2 regions of the Nonomuraea sp. NPDC049129 genome follow, and region 2 is predicted to be linked to the other one. Evidence: riboswitches for the same ligand, from Rfam matches in the RefSeq annotation. Region 2 holds a riboswitch; the other holds the start of a gene.
The links. Region 2 has a riboswitch for glycine ahead of gcvP (aminomethyl-transferring glycine dehydrogenase). Riboswitches for the same ligand answer to the same signal wherever they lie in the genome.
Positions count from the first base shown of each region.

Region 1: it holds a riboswitch for glycine, as region 2 does, so the genes downstream of both, gcvT (glycine cleavage system aminomethyltransferase GcvT) here and gcvP (aminomethyl-transferring glycine dehydrogenase) in region 2, are expected to answer to the same signal.

Region 1 covers NZ_JBEZDU010000029.1:6,794-13,917, forward strand. The annotation lists gene AB0B64_RS50580 (glutamine synthetase family protein) at 65-1,441, shown strand; gene AB0B64_RS50585 (aldehyde dehydrogenase family protein) at 1,447-2,790, shown strand; gene AB0B64_RS50590 (3-oxoacyl-ACP reductase) at 2,796-3,560, shown strand; gene AB0B64_RS50595 (gamma-glutamyl-gamma-aminobutyrate hydrolase family protein) at 3,599-4,288, shown strand; glycine riboswitch at 4,381-4,478, shown strand; gene gcvT (glycine cleavage system aminomethyltransferase GcvT) at 4,609-5,694, shown strand; gene gcvH (glycine cleavage system protein GcvH) at 5,691-6,080, shown strand; gene AB0B64_RS50610 (L-serine ammonia-lyase) at 6,133-7,124, shown strand, end outside.
Region 2 covers NZ_JBEZDU010000026.1:75,193-82,316, forward strand. The annotation lists gene AB0B64_RS48855 (zinc-dependent alcohol dehydrogenase family protein) at 1-273, opposite strand, end outside; gene AB0B64_RS48860 (helix-turn-helix transcriptional regulator) at 450-1,340, shown strand; gene AB0B64_RS48865 (tetratricopeptide repeat protein) at 1,474-2,274, opposite strand; gene gcvP (aminomethyl-transferring glycine dehydrogenase) at 2,569-5,406, opposite strand; glycine riboswitch at 5,563-5,655, opposite strand; gene AB0B64_RS48875 (MerR family transcriptional regulator) at 5,690-6,310, opposite strand; gene AB0B64_RS48880 (bifunctional nuclease family protein) at 6,459-6,929, opposite strand; gene AB0B64_RS48885 (MerR family transcriptional regulator) at 7,039-7,124, opposite strand, start outside.

The DNA of each region.
Region 1 (7,124 bases), on a different contig from region 2:
GATCCCCATATGCACATCAATGGTCTAAGAGTAGCCCAATTAGCGGGAAAGCGAGCGAACTTCTGTGAGCGAGCGAGGTCTTCCACAGCCCGGAGCGCTGTCCGTCGACGAGTTGCGTGACGAGGTGGCCGCCGGACGGGTCGACACCGTGCTGCTCGCCATCGCCGACATGCAGGGCAGGTTGCAGGGCAAGCGGCTGTCGGCGCGCTATTTCCTGAACGAGGTGCTGGGGCACGGCTCCGAAGGCTGCAACTACCTGCTCGCCGTGGACGTGGACATGAACACGGTCGACGGCTACGCGATGTCGTCGTGGGAGCGCGGCTACGGCGATTTCGTGATGAAGCCCGACATTTCCACGTTGCGGTGGGTTCCGTGGCAGGAGGGCACCGTCATGCTCATGGCGGACCTGACCTGGGAGAACGGCGACGACGTGACCGCCTCGCCGCGGCAGATCCTGCGCGCGCAGCTCGCCCGCCTCGCCGACCGCGACCTGGCCGCCTTCGTGGGCACCGAGCTGGAGTTCATCGTGTACGAGGACAGCTACGAGGACGCGTGGAAGCGCGCGTACCGCGACATGTCCCCCGCGAACCTCTACAACGTCGACTACTCCCTCCTCGGTACGGCCCGCATCGAACCCCTCCTTCGCCGGATAAGACGGGACATGGAGGGAGCCGGGCTGTACGTCGAGTCCGCCAAGGGCGAGTGCAACCTGGGCCAGCACGAGATCGCCTTCCGCTACGACGAGGCGCTGAAGACCTGCGACAACCATTCCATCTACAAGAACGGCGCCAAGGAGATCGCGGCTCAGGAGGGCAAGTCGATCACCTTCATGGCCAAGCCGAACCAGCGCGAGGGCAACTCCTGCCACATCCACATCTCGTTGCGGAGCGTGGACGGCGACCCGGTGATGGCGGGCGACGGCCCCCACGGGCTGTCCGAGCTCGGCGCCCGCTTCATCGCCGGGCAGCTGGCCCACATGCGCGAGCTCACCCTCTTCTACGCCCCGAACATCAACTCCTACAAGCGCTACGTCCCCGGCAGCTTCGCCCCCACGGCCGTCAAGTGGGGCGTGGACAACCGCACCTGCTCGCTCAGGCTCGTCGGCCACGGGGAATCGCTGCGCATCGAGAACCGGGTGCCGGGCGGTGACGTGAACCCCTACCTCGCGGTGTCGGCGCTGATCGCGGCCGGGCTGCGCGGCATCGACGAGGAGCTGCCGCTGGAGGACGCGTTCGGGGGCAATGCCTACGACTCCGGCGCCGAGACCGTGCCCCACACGTTGCGGGACGCGCTGGCGCTGTTCGAGGGGTCGAAGCTGGCGCGGGAGACATTCGGCGACGACGTGGTGGCGCACTATGCGAACAACGCCCGGATCGAGCTGGCCGCCTTCGACGCGGCTGTCACGGACTGGGAGCTGTTCCGGGGTTTCGAGCGGATGTGAGCACGATGCAGATCATCAATCCGGCGACGGAGGAAATCCTCGCCGACGTGGAGCTGGCCGACGCGGCCGAGGTCGACCGGGCCGTGGAGCGTGCCAGGCGGGCTTATCAGGGCTGGCGCGACGTGGCGCCCGGCGACCGGGCGCGGCTGCTGCGCCGCTTCGCCGACCTGGTGGACGAGCACCGGGAGGAACTGGCCCTGCTGGAGCTCACGAACTCCGGCCACCCGATCGGCAACGCCCGCTGGGAGGCCGGCGCGGTACGCGACGTGCTGCACTTCTACGCCGGCGCCCCCGAGCGCAATCACGGCAAGCAGATCCCGGTGCCCGGCGGCGTGGACATCACCTTCCAGGAGCCGCTGGGCGTGGTGGGCGTGATCGTGCCCTGGAACTTCCCGATGCTCATCATGAGCTGGGGCGTCGCCCCGGCCCTGGCCGCGGGCAACACGGTGATCGTCAAGCCCGCCGAATGGACCCCGCTGACCGCGCTGAGGCTGGCCGAGCTGGCCCTCGCCGCGGGCCTCCCCGAGGGGGTGCTCCAGGTGCTGCCCGGGGCAGGGGAGGTCGCGGGGGCCCGCCTGGTCGAGCATCCGCGGGTGGCCAAGATCGTGTTCACCGGCTCGACCGAGGTGGGCAAGGAGATCGCCGCCAAGGCGGCAACCCAGGTAAAGCGGATAACCCTCGAACTAGGCGGCAAATCCGCAAATATCGTGTTTGCGGACTCGGATCTGGAAAAAGCGGCGAAAACGGCGCCGTATGCCGTCTTCGATAACTCTGGCCAGGACTGCTGCGCCCGATCCAGGATCCTGGTGCAGGCGGAGGTCTACGACGCGTTCCTGGAGCTGCTGCTGCCGGCCGTACAGAACATCCGAGTCGGCGACCCGCTGGACGAGAGCACCGAGATGGGCCCGCTGATCAGCGCCGAGCATCTGGAGCGGGTGCGCGGCTTCATCGACGGCCCGCCGTATCTGCAGGGCGACTGCCCGCAGGGCAAGGGGTTCTGGTTCCCGCCGACGGTCCTGACGCCGGCGCTCACCGACCGGGCGTTCACCGAGGAGATCTTCGGGCCGGTGGTGTCGGTGGTGCCGTTCGCGGACGAGGCGGAGGCGGTGCGGATCGCCAACGACACGCCGTACGGCTTGAGCGGCTCCATCTGGACCCGCGACGTCGGCCGGGCGCTGCGCGTCGCGCGAGCCGTGGAGGCGGGCGCGCTGTCGGTGAACTCGCACTCCTCGGTCCGCCACTGGACGCCGTTCGGCGGCTTCAAGGAGTCCGGCCTCGGCCGGGAGCTGGGCCCGGACGCCCTCATGGCGTTCACCGAGACCAAGAACGTCTTCATCTCAACGGAGTGACACACATGCAGCGTTTGCACAACCGCGTCGCCGTGATCACCGGCGCGGGCGGCGGCATCGGCCTGGCCACCGCGCGGCGGTTCGCCGAAGAGGGCGCCAAGGTGGTCTGCGCCGACGTCGACGAGGAGGCGGGCACCAAGGCCGCCTCCGAGGTGGGCGGGCTCTTCGTCAAGGTCGATGTGACCAGCGAGGACGACGTCGTCCGGATGTTCCGGACGGCGTACGACACCTATGGCTCCGTCGACATCGCCTTCAACAACGCGGGCATCTCGCCGCCCGAGGACGACTCGATCCTGGAGACCGGCATCGAGGCGTGGCGGCGGGTGCAGGAGGTGAACCTGACGAGCGTCTACCTGTGCTGCAAGCACGCGATCCCGTACATGCAACGGCAGGGCAAGGGCTCGATCATCAACACCGCGTCGTTCGTGGCGGTGATGGGGTCGGCGACGTCGCAGATCTCGTACACGGCCTCGAAGGGCGGGGTGCTCGCGATGTCGCGCGAGCTCGGCGTCCAGTTCGCGCGCGAGGGGATCCGGGTGAACGCGCTGTGCCCGGGGCCGGTCAACACGCCGCTGCTGAAGGAGCTGTTCGCGAAGGACCCTGAGCGGGCCGCGCGGCGCCTGGTGCACGTGCCGGTGGGGCGCTTCGCCGAGGCGTCGGAGATCGCGGCGGCGGTGGCGTTCCTGGCCAGCGACGACGCCTCCTTCATCACGGGCTCGGAGTTCCTCGTCGACGGCGGCATCTCGGGCGCGTACGTCACGCCTCTTTAGGAAGGACCTTTAGGAAGGGAACTTTAGGAAGGGAAGTTGTGGAGCGACCCGTCATCGGGATCACGTCCTATGTCGAGCCTGCCCGCTACACCGTGTGGGAGCTGCCGGTCGCCCTGCTGCCGTACATGTACGTGGAGCAGGTGGTCCGGGCCGGCGGGCAGCCGGTGATCCTGCCGCCCGCCGGGTCGCCCGCCCGGCTGGTAGCGCGGTTGGACGGGTTGATCCTGGCCGGTGGTGGTGATGTCTCGCCCGAGCGGTACGGCCAGGAGCCACACGACCAGACCGGCTACATCCGGAAATTTCGTGACACGGCGGAGTTCGCGGTGATCGAGGCGGCTCTTGAGGCCGACCTCCCCTACCTCGGGATATGTCGGGGCATGCAGGTCCTGAACATCTCACTCGGTGGGACCCTGCACCAGCATCTGCCCGATGTGGTGGGACACACCGGGCACTCCCCCGCCCCCGGCGAGTTCGGCCACCTGCCCGTCCGGCCCGTCGCGGGGACTCTCGTCGGCAAGGCGCTCGGGGCCGAGCCGGTGGCCGTGCCGCACTACCACCACCAGGCCATCGACCGGCTCGCGCCCGGCCTGACCGTGTCCGCCGTGGCCGACGACGGCACGATCGAGGCGGTGGAGCTGGACTCCCGGACGTTCGCCATGGCCGTGCAGTGGCATCCGGAGGCGGCGAAGGACTGCGCGCTGTTCGAGGCGCTCGTCGCCGCCTGCTGAGCCGCCCCCGGTACAGCCCTTTTGGCCCCAAGCGGCCAGGTCCGCACGCGACAACTCCCCCATAACAGCACTAGGCTTGCGGACATCACCGTCGAAACCGTGCGGGAGAGCGTCCTGGCATCCGGCCAGGTCCCCTGAAGGAGCAAGCCCTCCCCGCGAACCTCTCAAGGCAAAGGACCGCACGGACGAGGTGTCCTCTGGAAAGCAGGCCTGGCGGCCTCGCCGAAGGTGAAAGTCCGGCAAATTACGGGCGAAGCTCTCAGGCACCCATGACAGAGGGGGAGGATGTCTGGCATCCGATCCTGCCCTGAGGTGCGCATATGTCACGTCCTACACCGCTCCGAGAGGTCCACGAGAGCCTCGGCGCGACATTGACCGATTTCGCCGGGTGGCTGATGCCGCTCCGCTACGGCAGCGAGTCCGCCGAGCACAACGCCGTGCGCCAGGCGGCCGGGCTGTTCGATCTCTCCCACATGGGCGAGATCTTCGTGACCGGGCCTCAGGCGGGTCAGGCACTCGACTACGCGCTGGTGGGACACCTGTCGGCGCTCGCGCCCGGCCGGGCCCGCTACACCATGATCGTGAACGAGCATGGCGGGGTGCTGGACGACCTGATCGTCTACCGGCTCGGGGACGAGGAGTTCATGGTGGTGGCTAACGCCTCCAACTATGAAAAAGTCGGGGAAGAGCTGAAAAATCGCGCCAAGTCGTACAACGCGGTGGTCGAGGATCGCTCGGAGCAGTACGCGCTGATCGCCGTGCAGGGGCCGCGCGCGCAGGAGATCCTCGCCACGCTCACCGACGCCGACCTCGCCGGGCTGAAGTACTACGCGGGCCTGCCCGGTCTGGTCGACGGGCGGCAGGCGCTCATCGCGCGCACCGGCTACACGGGTGAGGACGGGTTCGAGCTGTTCGTGGCCAACCAGGACGCCGTCCCGCTCTGGCACGCGCTGACCGAGGCCGGCCGGCCGTACGGGCTGCGGGCGGCGGGTCTGTCCAGCCGTGACACGCTCAGGCTCGAAGCGGGCATGCCGCTGTACGGCAACGAGCTCGGCGTCGAGCTGACCCCGTTCGACGCGGGGCTGGGCAGAGTGGTGAAATTCGACAAGCCGGGCGACTTCGTCGGCAGGTCGGCGCTGGAGGCGGTCAAGGACACGCCGCCGCGGCGCCGGCTCGTCGGACTGGTCGCGCGGGGTCGCCGGGTGCCGCGCCACGGATACCCGGTGACCAAGGACGGCGCCGTCGTCGGCGAGGTCACCAGCGGGGCACCCTCCCAGACCCTGGGTAAGCCCATCGCCATGGCCTACGTCGACAATGGGGCCGACGCAGGTCTGGCCGTGGACATCCGGGGCAGCCATGAACCTATGGACCTCATTGAGCTGCCCTTTTACAGGAGGAACAAGTGAGCAACATCCCAGACGACCTGAGCTACACCAAGGAGCACGAGTGGGTGGCCGGGCTCGACGACGGCATCACCGTGACCATCGGCATCACGGCCTACGCGGCCGAGGCGCTGGGTGATGTCGTCTTCGTGCAGCTTCCGGAGGTCGGCTCGACCGTCGAGGCGGGCGACTCCGTGGGTGAGGTCGAGTCGACCAAGTCGGTGAGCGAGATCTACACCCCCGTCGGCGGCGAGATCGTCGAGGTCAACCAGGCCGTCGTGGACGATCCGTCGCTGGCCAACAGCGACTCCTACGGCGACGGCTGGATGTTCCGCGTGCGCGTGGAAGGCGACCCCGAGGACCTGCTCACCGCCGAGGAGTATTCGGCGCTCACCTCAGGCGAGTCCTGACCCACCCGCCGGGGTCCTGCCGGACCCCGGCCCTTCAGAAGGGCGCCCATCAATGGCGATCAGCGTCTTCGACCTGTTCAAGATCGGCATCGGCCCGTCGAGCTCGCACACCGGCGGTCCCATGGCCGCCGCGCACAAGTTCGCGCGCGGTCTGCACGACGACGACCTGCTCGCGCGTACGGCCCGCGTCGAGGCGATCCTGTACGGCTCGCTCGGCCTGACCGGCAAGGGCCACGGCAGCGACAAGGCCGTCCTGCTGGGGCTGTCGGGCGAGAAGCCCGAACTCGTCGACGTGGACTCCATCGACGCGCGCCTGGCCGCGATGCGCGAGTCCGGCACGGTCCGGCTCTACGGCACGCACGAGATCCCCTTCGTCGTGGGCGAGGACCTCGTCTTCGAGCGCAAGATCTCCCTGCCCGAGCACCCGAACGGCATGCGCTTCACCGCCTTCTCCGCATCGGGCGAGAAGCTGCGCGAGAAGGTCTACTTCTCGGTCGGCGGCGGCTTCGTGGTGGACGAGCAGGCCACCGGCGCCGACCGCATCAAGCCTGACGACACCGTTCTGCCCTACCCCTTCACGACCGGGGACGAGCTGCTCAAGCACTGCTCCAACACGGGTCTGTCCATCTCCGCGCTGATGCTGGAGAACGAGCAGGCGTTCGGCCGCTCCGCCGCCGAGATCCGCGCGCGGATCCTGCACCTGTGGCAGGTCATGTGCGAGTGCGTCGAACGCGGCATCGCCAAGGAGGGCGTGCTGCCGGGCGGTCTCAAGGTCAAGCGCCGCGCGAACCGCCTCCACCGCCGCCTGCAGACCGAGTCGCCGAAGACCGACCCGCTGCACGCCATGGACTGGGTGTCGCTGTTCGCGCTGGCGGTCAACGAGGAGAACGCCGCGGGCGGCCGCATCGTCACCGCTCCCACGAACGGCGCCGCGGGCATCATCCCCGCCGTTCTGACCTACTACTCCCGCTTCATCCCGCACGCCGACGACGACGGCATCGTCCGCTTCTTCCTCACCGCGGCGGCGATCGGCGTCCTGTTCAA
Region 2 (7,124 bases):
CGTGTTGTCCGAGGTGGCGAAGGAGCCGACGACGAACTGATCGGGCCGGACCGCGGTGACCTGGCTGCCGACCTCCTCCACGAAGCCCACGTACTCGTGACCCATCGGGTGAGCCTCCTGGGCCGGCTCCAGGCCGCGGTAGGACCACAGGTCCGAGCCGCACACACAGGTGACGGCCGTCCGGATGATCGCGTCGGTCGGCTTGAGGATCTTCGGGTCCTCCAGGGTCTCGAAGCGCACATCGCCGGGGCCGTGGATCACTGCTCCGCGCATCAAAGTTTCCTTTACGTGGTTAGGCGTCTGATATGCGGCTGCCGCCCGGTCGTACCGAAGGCGCAGGATTCCGCCGCAATCCACCTAACCGGCATTCTGCGGTGGTTACGAGTTACCAGCGAGAGGTGTACTCCCAGTACATCCCTCGCTTGGCGATGACGCCGTACGGTCGAGCTGTGGACAATCGTGACGAGGTCCGCGAGTTCCTCACCTCGCGGCGAGCTAAGATCACCCCGGAGCAGGCCGGCCTGATCGCCGGATCCCGGCGGCGCGTCCCCGGTCTGCGCCGCAGTGAGGTCGCGGCCCTTGCCGATCTGAGCGCCGAGTACTACGCCAAGCTCGAACGAGGCAACCTCGCCGGCGCCTCCGCGGCGGTGCTCGAAGCCCTCGCCCGCGCCCTGCGGCTCGACGACGCCGAGCGCGCCCACCTCCTGCACCTGGCCCAGACCGCCGACGGCTCGGACGTCCTCACCCGCCCCCGGCGCCGCGCCGCCCGGCCGCAGACGCTCCATCGCAGCCTGCAGTGGACGCTGGACGCGATCACCGCCGGACCCGCCTTCGTGCAGAACAGCCGCATGGACGTGCTCGCCGTCAACCAGTTCGCCCGCGCGTTCTTCGCCGACCTGTACGCCTCCCCGGCCAATCAGGAGAACCTGGCCCGGTTCGCGTTCCTCGACCCGGCCTCCCATCGCTTCTACCCGGACTGGGGTCCCTTCGCGGACATGTGCGTGGCCATGCTGCGCACAGAAGCCGGCCGCAACCCCCACGACAAAGAGCTCCACGACCTCGTCGGCGAACTGTCGACCCGCAGCGATGAGTTCCGCACCCGCTGGGGCGCGCACAACGTCCGCCGGCACGGCACCGGAACCAAACGCTTCAACCACGCCATCGTCGGAAAGCTCACCCTCGCCTTCGAGGGTTTGCAGATGGTCGCCGACCCCAGCCTCACCATCACCATCTACACCGCCGAACCCGGCTCACCCTCCGAGGAGGGCCTGCGCCTGCTCGCCTCCTGGGCGGCCACTCAGGAAGCCCGGACCCACACGGAGCCGTTGGCGGCGGACTGACCGGTCGGTGGCGAGGTCGGCGAGGGAGACCTCACCGACGGCGTAGCGCCGGCGGATGGAGCGGCAGGCGGGCGCGGGCGTCCTGAAGGCGCTCGCGGGCGTCCTGGAGACGCTCGCGGGGCGGGGAGGTCGGTCAGGTGTCGCGGTCGTAACGCAGACGCACCTCCGCGGCCAGCGTCTCGTCCTCGTGCTCCAGCCCGTACGTCCAGACGCGGCCCGCGTCGTCGACGCGGCCACGCAGCGGCAGGGTCCTGGCCAGCAGCTCGATGGCCAGCCCGCTCGTCGGCGCGTCACCGCCGTCCTCCACCGCCCCCGCGAACTCCGCGCAGGCGAGCTCCAGGTGCGCGATGCCGAGCTGCACCCGCAGCCGGGCCACGTCGTCCTGGGGGGCCACCTCGAGCGCCTCCAGCAGCACCTCGGCCGCCTCCCCCGGCTCGCCCCGCTCCAGCAGCAGCTCGGCCAGTTGCTGCGCGGCGTGCGCGCCCACGTCGTCCGGCCCGGCGGCGGCCAGCGCGGCCCGCAGTTCGTTCTCCGCCTCGTCGTAGTCGCCGGCCAGCACGGCCAGCCGGGCCAGGGCGAGACGCGCCAGCGGGACGTAGGCGGCCGTGCCGACGCCCAGGACCGCCTGCCACGCCCCCCTGGCCTGCTCGGCGCGGCCCTCGCGCTCGAAGCCCTGCGCGAGGTGACAGGCCGCCTGAGCGGCGAACTCCGGATGCCCGGTGGCCAGCGCGACCCGGGCGGCCGCCCGGGCCCCCTCCGGGTCGCCGCGCTCGTCGAGCACCACGGCCAGGCCCACGGCGGCCTGCGCCCGGTCGGGCTCCTCGGGGTCGGCGGCCAGCTCGCTGAGTATGGCCGCCGCGCCGTCGAGGTCACCGTGCTCGGCCAGGCGGCGAGCGGTGTCGAGAGGCGGGACCTGCAGCTCTGAGAACGTCAAGAGAGCTCCTTAGGCGACGGTCGGACAGAGCCTAACGAGTTCCGGTGATCATGTCTTCTCACTGGCCACGTTCAGCCTGGGTGGCGGGAAAAAATCCCGTAAAACGGACGTAGCCCTCCCCGTCCGAGCGCAACGGACGGAGAGGGCCACGGTTACGCGGCGGAGAAGGCCACGGTCCCGCGAACGCGACGTGCGGGTCAGTCACGGACGCGACAGCCGGATCATTCGCGAATGCGACAGCCAGCTCAGTTGCGGACGTAACGACCGGAGCTGTCGCGGGCGCGACAAACCAGGTCAGTCCTCGTACGCCTCCAGCGGCGGGCAGGAGCAGACCAGGTTGCGGTCGCCGTAAGCCTGGTCGATGCGCCGCACCGGCACCCAGTACTTGCCCTCCCGCAGCGACGGCAGCGGGTAGACCGCCTCGGTACGGCTGTAGGGATGGGCCCACTCGTCGGCCGCGACGGCCTCGGCGGTGTGAGGGGCGTTGCGCAGCGGGTTGTCGGCCCGGTCGTAGGCGCCCGAGGCGACCCGCGCGATCTCGCCCCTGATGGCCACCATCGCGTCGACGAACCGGTCGAGCTCGGCCAGGTCCTCGCTCTCGGTCGGCTCGATCATCAGCGTGCCGGCGACCGGGAAGGACATGGTCGGCGCGTGGAAGCCGTAGTCGATGAGCCGCTTGGCCACGTCGTCGACCGTGACGCCGGTCTCCTTGGTGATCTGCCGCAGGTCGACGATGCACTCGTGGGCCACCAGGCCGCCGCGCCCGGTGTAGAGCACCGGGTAGTGCGGGGCCAGCCGCCGGGCGAGGTAGTTGGCCGACAGGATCGCCTGCTCGGTGGCCGCGGCCAGGCCGTCGCCGCCCATCATCCTGACGTACGCCCAGGAGATCGGCAGGATGCCCGCCGAGCCGTACGGGGCCGCGGAGACCGCGCCGACCGGTGAGCCGGGGCGCAGCGGGTGGCCCGGCAGGTAGGCGGCCAGGTGGCCGCGGACCGCGACCGGGCCGACGCCGGGGCCGCCGCCACCGTGCGGGATGCAGAAGGTCTTGTGCAGGTTGAGGTGCGAGACGTCGGCGCCGAACTCGCCCGGCTTGGCCAGCCCGACCAGCGCGTTGAGGTTGGCCCCGTCGACGTAGACCTGGCCGCCCGCGTCGTGCACCTTGGCGCAGACCTCGGTGATCGTCTCCTCGAAGACGCCGTGCGTCGACGGGTAGGTGAGCATGATCGCGGCCAGCGCGTCGCGGTGCTTGTCGATCTTGGCGTCGAGGTCGGCCAGGTCCACGTTGCCCTCGGAGTCGCAGGCCACGACCACGACGCGCATGCCGGCCATGACGGCGCTGGCCGCGTTCGTGCCGTGCGCGGAGGACGGGATGAGGCAGATGTCGCGGTGCTCGTCGCCGTGGTCGCGGTGGTAGGCCCGGATCGCGAGCAGCCCGGCGAACTCCCCCTGGGACCCGGCGTTCGGCTGGATGGAGACCGCGTCGTAGCCGGTCACCTCGGCCAGCCATTCCTCCAGGGTCTCGATGAGGTGGTGGTAGCCCGCGGCCTGCCCGTCAGGCGCGAAGGGGTGGATCCCGGCGAACTCCGGCCAGGTGATGGGCTCCATCTCGGTGGTGGCGTTGAGCTTCATCGTGCAGGAGCCGAGCGGGATCATGGACCGGTCGAGGGCGATGTCCTTGTCCTGGAGCCTGCGCAGGTAGCGCAGCATCGCGGTCTCGGAGTGGTGGCTGTGGAAGACGGGGTGGGTGAGGTAGCCGGACTCCCGCGTCAGCGCGGCCGGCAGCGTGTCCAGCCCTTCGTCGGCGAGGAGGCCGGCCACCGGCCCGCTGACGCCGAAGGCGGCGGCGACCTGCTCGAGGTCGGCCGCCGTGGTCTTCTCGTCGCAGGCGACGGAGACGTGGTCGGCGTCGGCCTGCCACACGTTGACGCCGCGCTCGGCGGCCTGCCGGACGACGTCGGCGGCCCGGCCGGGCACCCTGGCCAGCACGGTGTCGAAGAACTCCCGGTGTACGACCTCGACACCGCCGCGGCGCAGGCACTCGGCCAGCGCGGCGGCGTGCCGGTGCACGCGGCCGGCGATGCGGCGCAGCCCCTCGGGCCCGTGGTAGACGGCGTACATGCCGGCGATGACGGCCAGCAGGACCTGCGCGGTGCAGATGTTGCTGGTGGCCTTCTCCCGTCTGATGTGCTGCTCGCGGGTCTGCAGGGCCAGCCGGTAGGCGGGCGCGCCGTCGGCGTCGACCGAGACCCCGACGAGGCGGCCGGGCATCTGCCGCTGCAGTCCTTCGCGTACGGACATGTAGGCGGCGTGCGGCCCGCCGAAGCCGAACGGTACGCCGAAGCGCTGCGAGGAGCCGATCGCGATGTCGGCGCCGAGCTCGCCCGGCGCGGTGACCAGGGTCAGCGCGAGCAGGTCGGCGGCGGCCACGACCAGCGCGCCCGCGGCGTGCGCCCGCTCGGCCACCGCGCGGAAGTCGCGCAGCCGGCCGGAGGCACCCGGGTATTGGACGAGCACGCCGAAGCACTCGGGCAGCTCACCGTCGAGCGCGTCCTCGACCAGCGTGATGCCCAGCGGCTCGGCGCGGGTGGCCAGCACCGCCTTGGTCTGGGGCAGCGCGTCGGCGTCGACGACGAACACGTCGCTCTTGGACTTGCCCGCGCGCCTGGCCAGCGTCATCGCCTCGGCGGCGGCTGTGCTCTCGTCGAGCAGGGAGGCGCCGGCGACGTCGAGCCCGGTCAGGTCGGAGACGACGGTCTGGAAGTTGAGCAGCGCCTCCAGGCGGCCCTGCGAGATCTCCGGCTGGTAGGGGGTGTAGGCGGTGTACCAGCCCGGGTTCTCCAGCAGGTTGCGGCGGATCACCGCCGGGGTGATCGTGTCGTGGTAGCCCAGGCCGATCATCGAGGTGAGCACCCGGTTGCGGCCCGCGATGGCCCGCAGCTCGGCGATGACCTCGGTCTCACTGGCCGCGGCGGGCAGCGAGAGCCGGTCCTTGATCCTGATGGACTCGGGGACGGCCACCGCCACCAGGTCGGCCACGGACTCGAAACCCACGGCCTCGAGCATGCGCTGCTGCTCGGATTCGGACGGGCCGATGTGCCGGGTCGAGAACGGCGGAGCTGACAGGTCGGTCATGGAAGGTGCCTCCCGAGGGCTATGGAGACCGGCGCCTGGGCGCGGGCGAGTGCCGGATCTCCCCCTCTGTCATGGCGACCTGAGAGCTTCACCCCCATGAGGGCTTGCACCGTCGGTGAGGCGCGCCTGGCGGGCGTGCCTGCTTTCCAGAGTTGCCTACCCCGAGCGGTACGGGTGCCTGAGAGATTCCGGGGAGGGTTGCTCCTTCGGCGCCCCGGGACCAGCCCGGGACTCTCCCGCAGGGGGTCGTCAGCCTTGCGCCTCTTAGGTTACTACCGGATTGCTACCCTATGCGGCGCGCCCGTCGCCGCTGGGCCAGCTCGTCAGCGGGGTGGTCGGCCGGGACGCTGTCCTCGACCGCCGCCCTTTCCCCCGGCAGCTCCGCGAGGGAGCCCTCGACCTCGCGCCAGACCCGGCCGAGCGCGATGCCGAACACGCCCTGACCGCCCTGGAGCAGATCGATCACCTCGTCGGCCGAGGTGCACTCGTAGACGCTGACGCCGTCGCTCATGAGCGTGATCTGCGCGAGGTCGCCGACCCCGCGGTCACGCAGGTGTTGTACGGCCGTACGGATCTGCTGGAGGGAGACTCCGGTGTCGAGGAGCCGCTTGACGACCTTGAGCACCAGGATGTCGCGGAAGCTGTAGAGCCGTTGGGAGCCCGAGCCGTGCGCGGCTCTTATCGTCGGCTGGACCAGCTCCGTGCGCGCCCAGTAGTCGAGCTGCCGGTAGGTGATGCCGGCCGCCGCGCACGCCGTCGGGCCGCGGTATCCGATGTCACTCGGCAGTGTCGTGGGCTGCTCGTCGAAGAGCAGACCCTGCTCTCCGGCACGCTGCCGCGCACTCTCACGCCGCACCGGATCTTCCTGGCCGGCCGTCTTTCCCTCGCCGCTGCTGACCGCCACGCGGACCTCCGGCTTTCTCTCATCCCATGGCCTGATCTGGGGGTTCGTAAAAGCGCGGCCATGGGTTTCACTTGCACCGTAGGACCGTGACCATGCGCAGTCAACGATCCCGCTCGGCGCGTCGTGAAGCGTAAATGCACTGAAATACCTACCCCGCCCGGCCAAAGTCTTCGGGGGTGATCGTGTCAAGGAACTCCCTGAACTTCTCCACCTCGTCCTCTTGGTCGTCGGGGATGATCACCCCGGCCTCCTGGACGACCTCCTCACTGGCGAAGATTCGTGCTCCGGTGCGCAAGGCGAGCGCGATCGAGTCGGAGGGCCGCGCGCTCACCTCTACGCCGTTGGAGAACACCAGGTCGGCGAAGAAGATACCGTCACGCAGGGCGACGATGTTGACCGCGCGCAGGCCCACGCCGAGGGCGCTCAGCACGTCCCTGAAAAGGTCGTGCGTGAGTGGCCGGGCTGGAGGCTCCTCCGCTTGGGCCAAGGCGATGGCCGTGGCTTCGGTCATCCCAATCCAAATCGGCAGGAACCTCTCCCCGTGTGCCTCCTTGAGCAAGACGATCGGCTGATTTGTGGGCATCTCTACGCGGACGCCCACGACCTCCATCTGCAACACGGGCTGCTCCATATTCGACTGGTCGGCGACCCCGGCACAGCTATTGGGCCGGTCCGCTTCTGCATTTCAACGTAACACCCGAGGGGCCTTGTATGTCCCGCTGGTCCGGTCATCGGCCTAGAACGGTTCGCACGCCCGTACGCACCAGAGCGGCGTGCAGATCGAGCAGCAGCGCCGACAGCTCCCTCGCGGCCT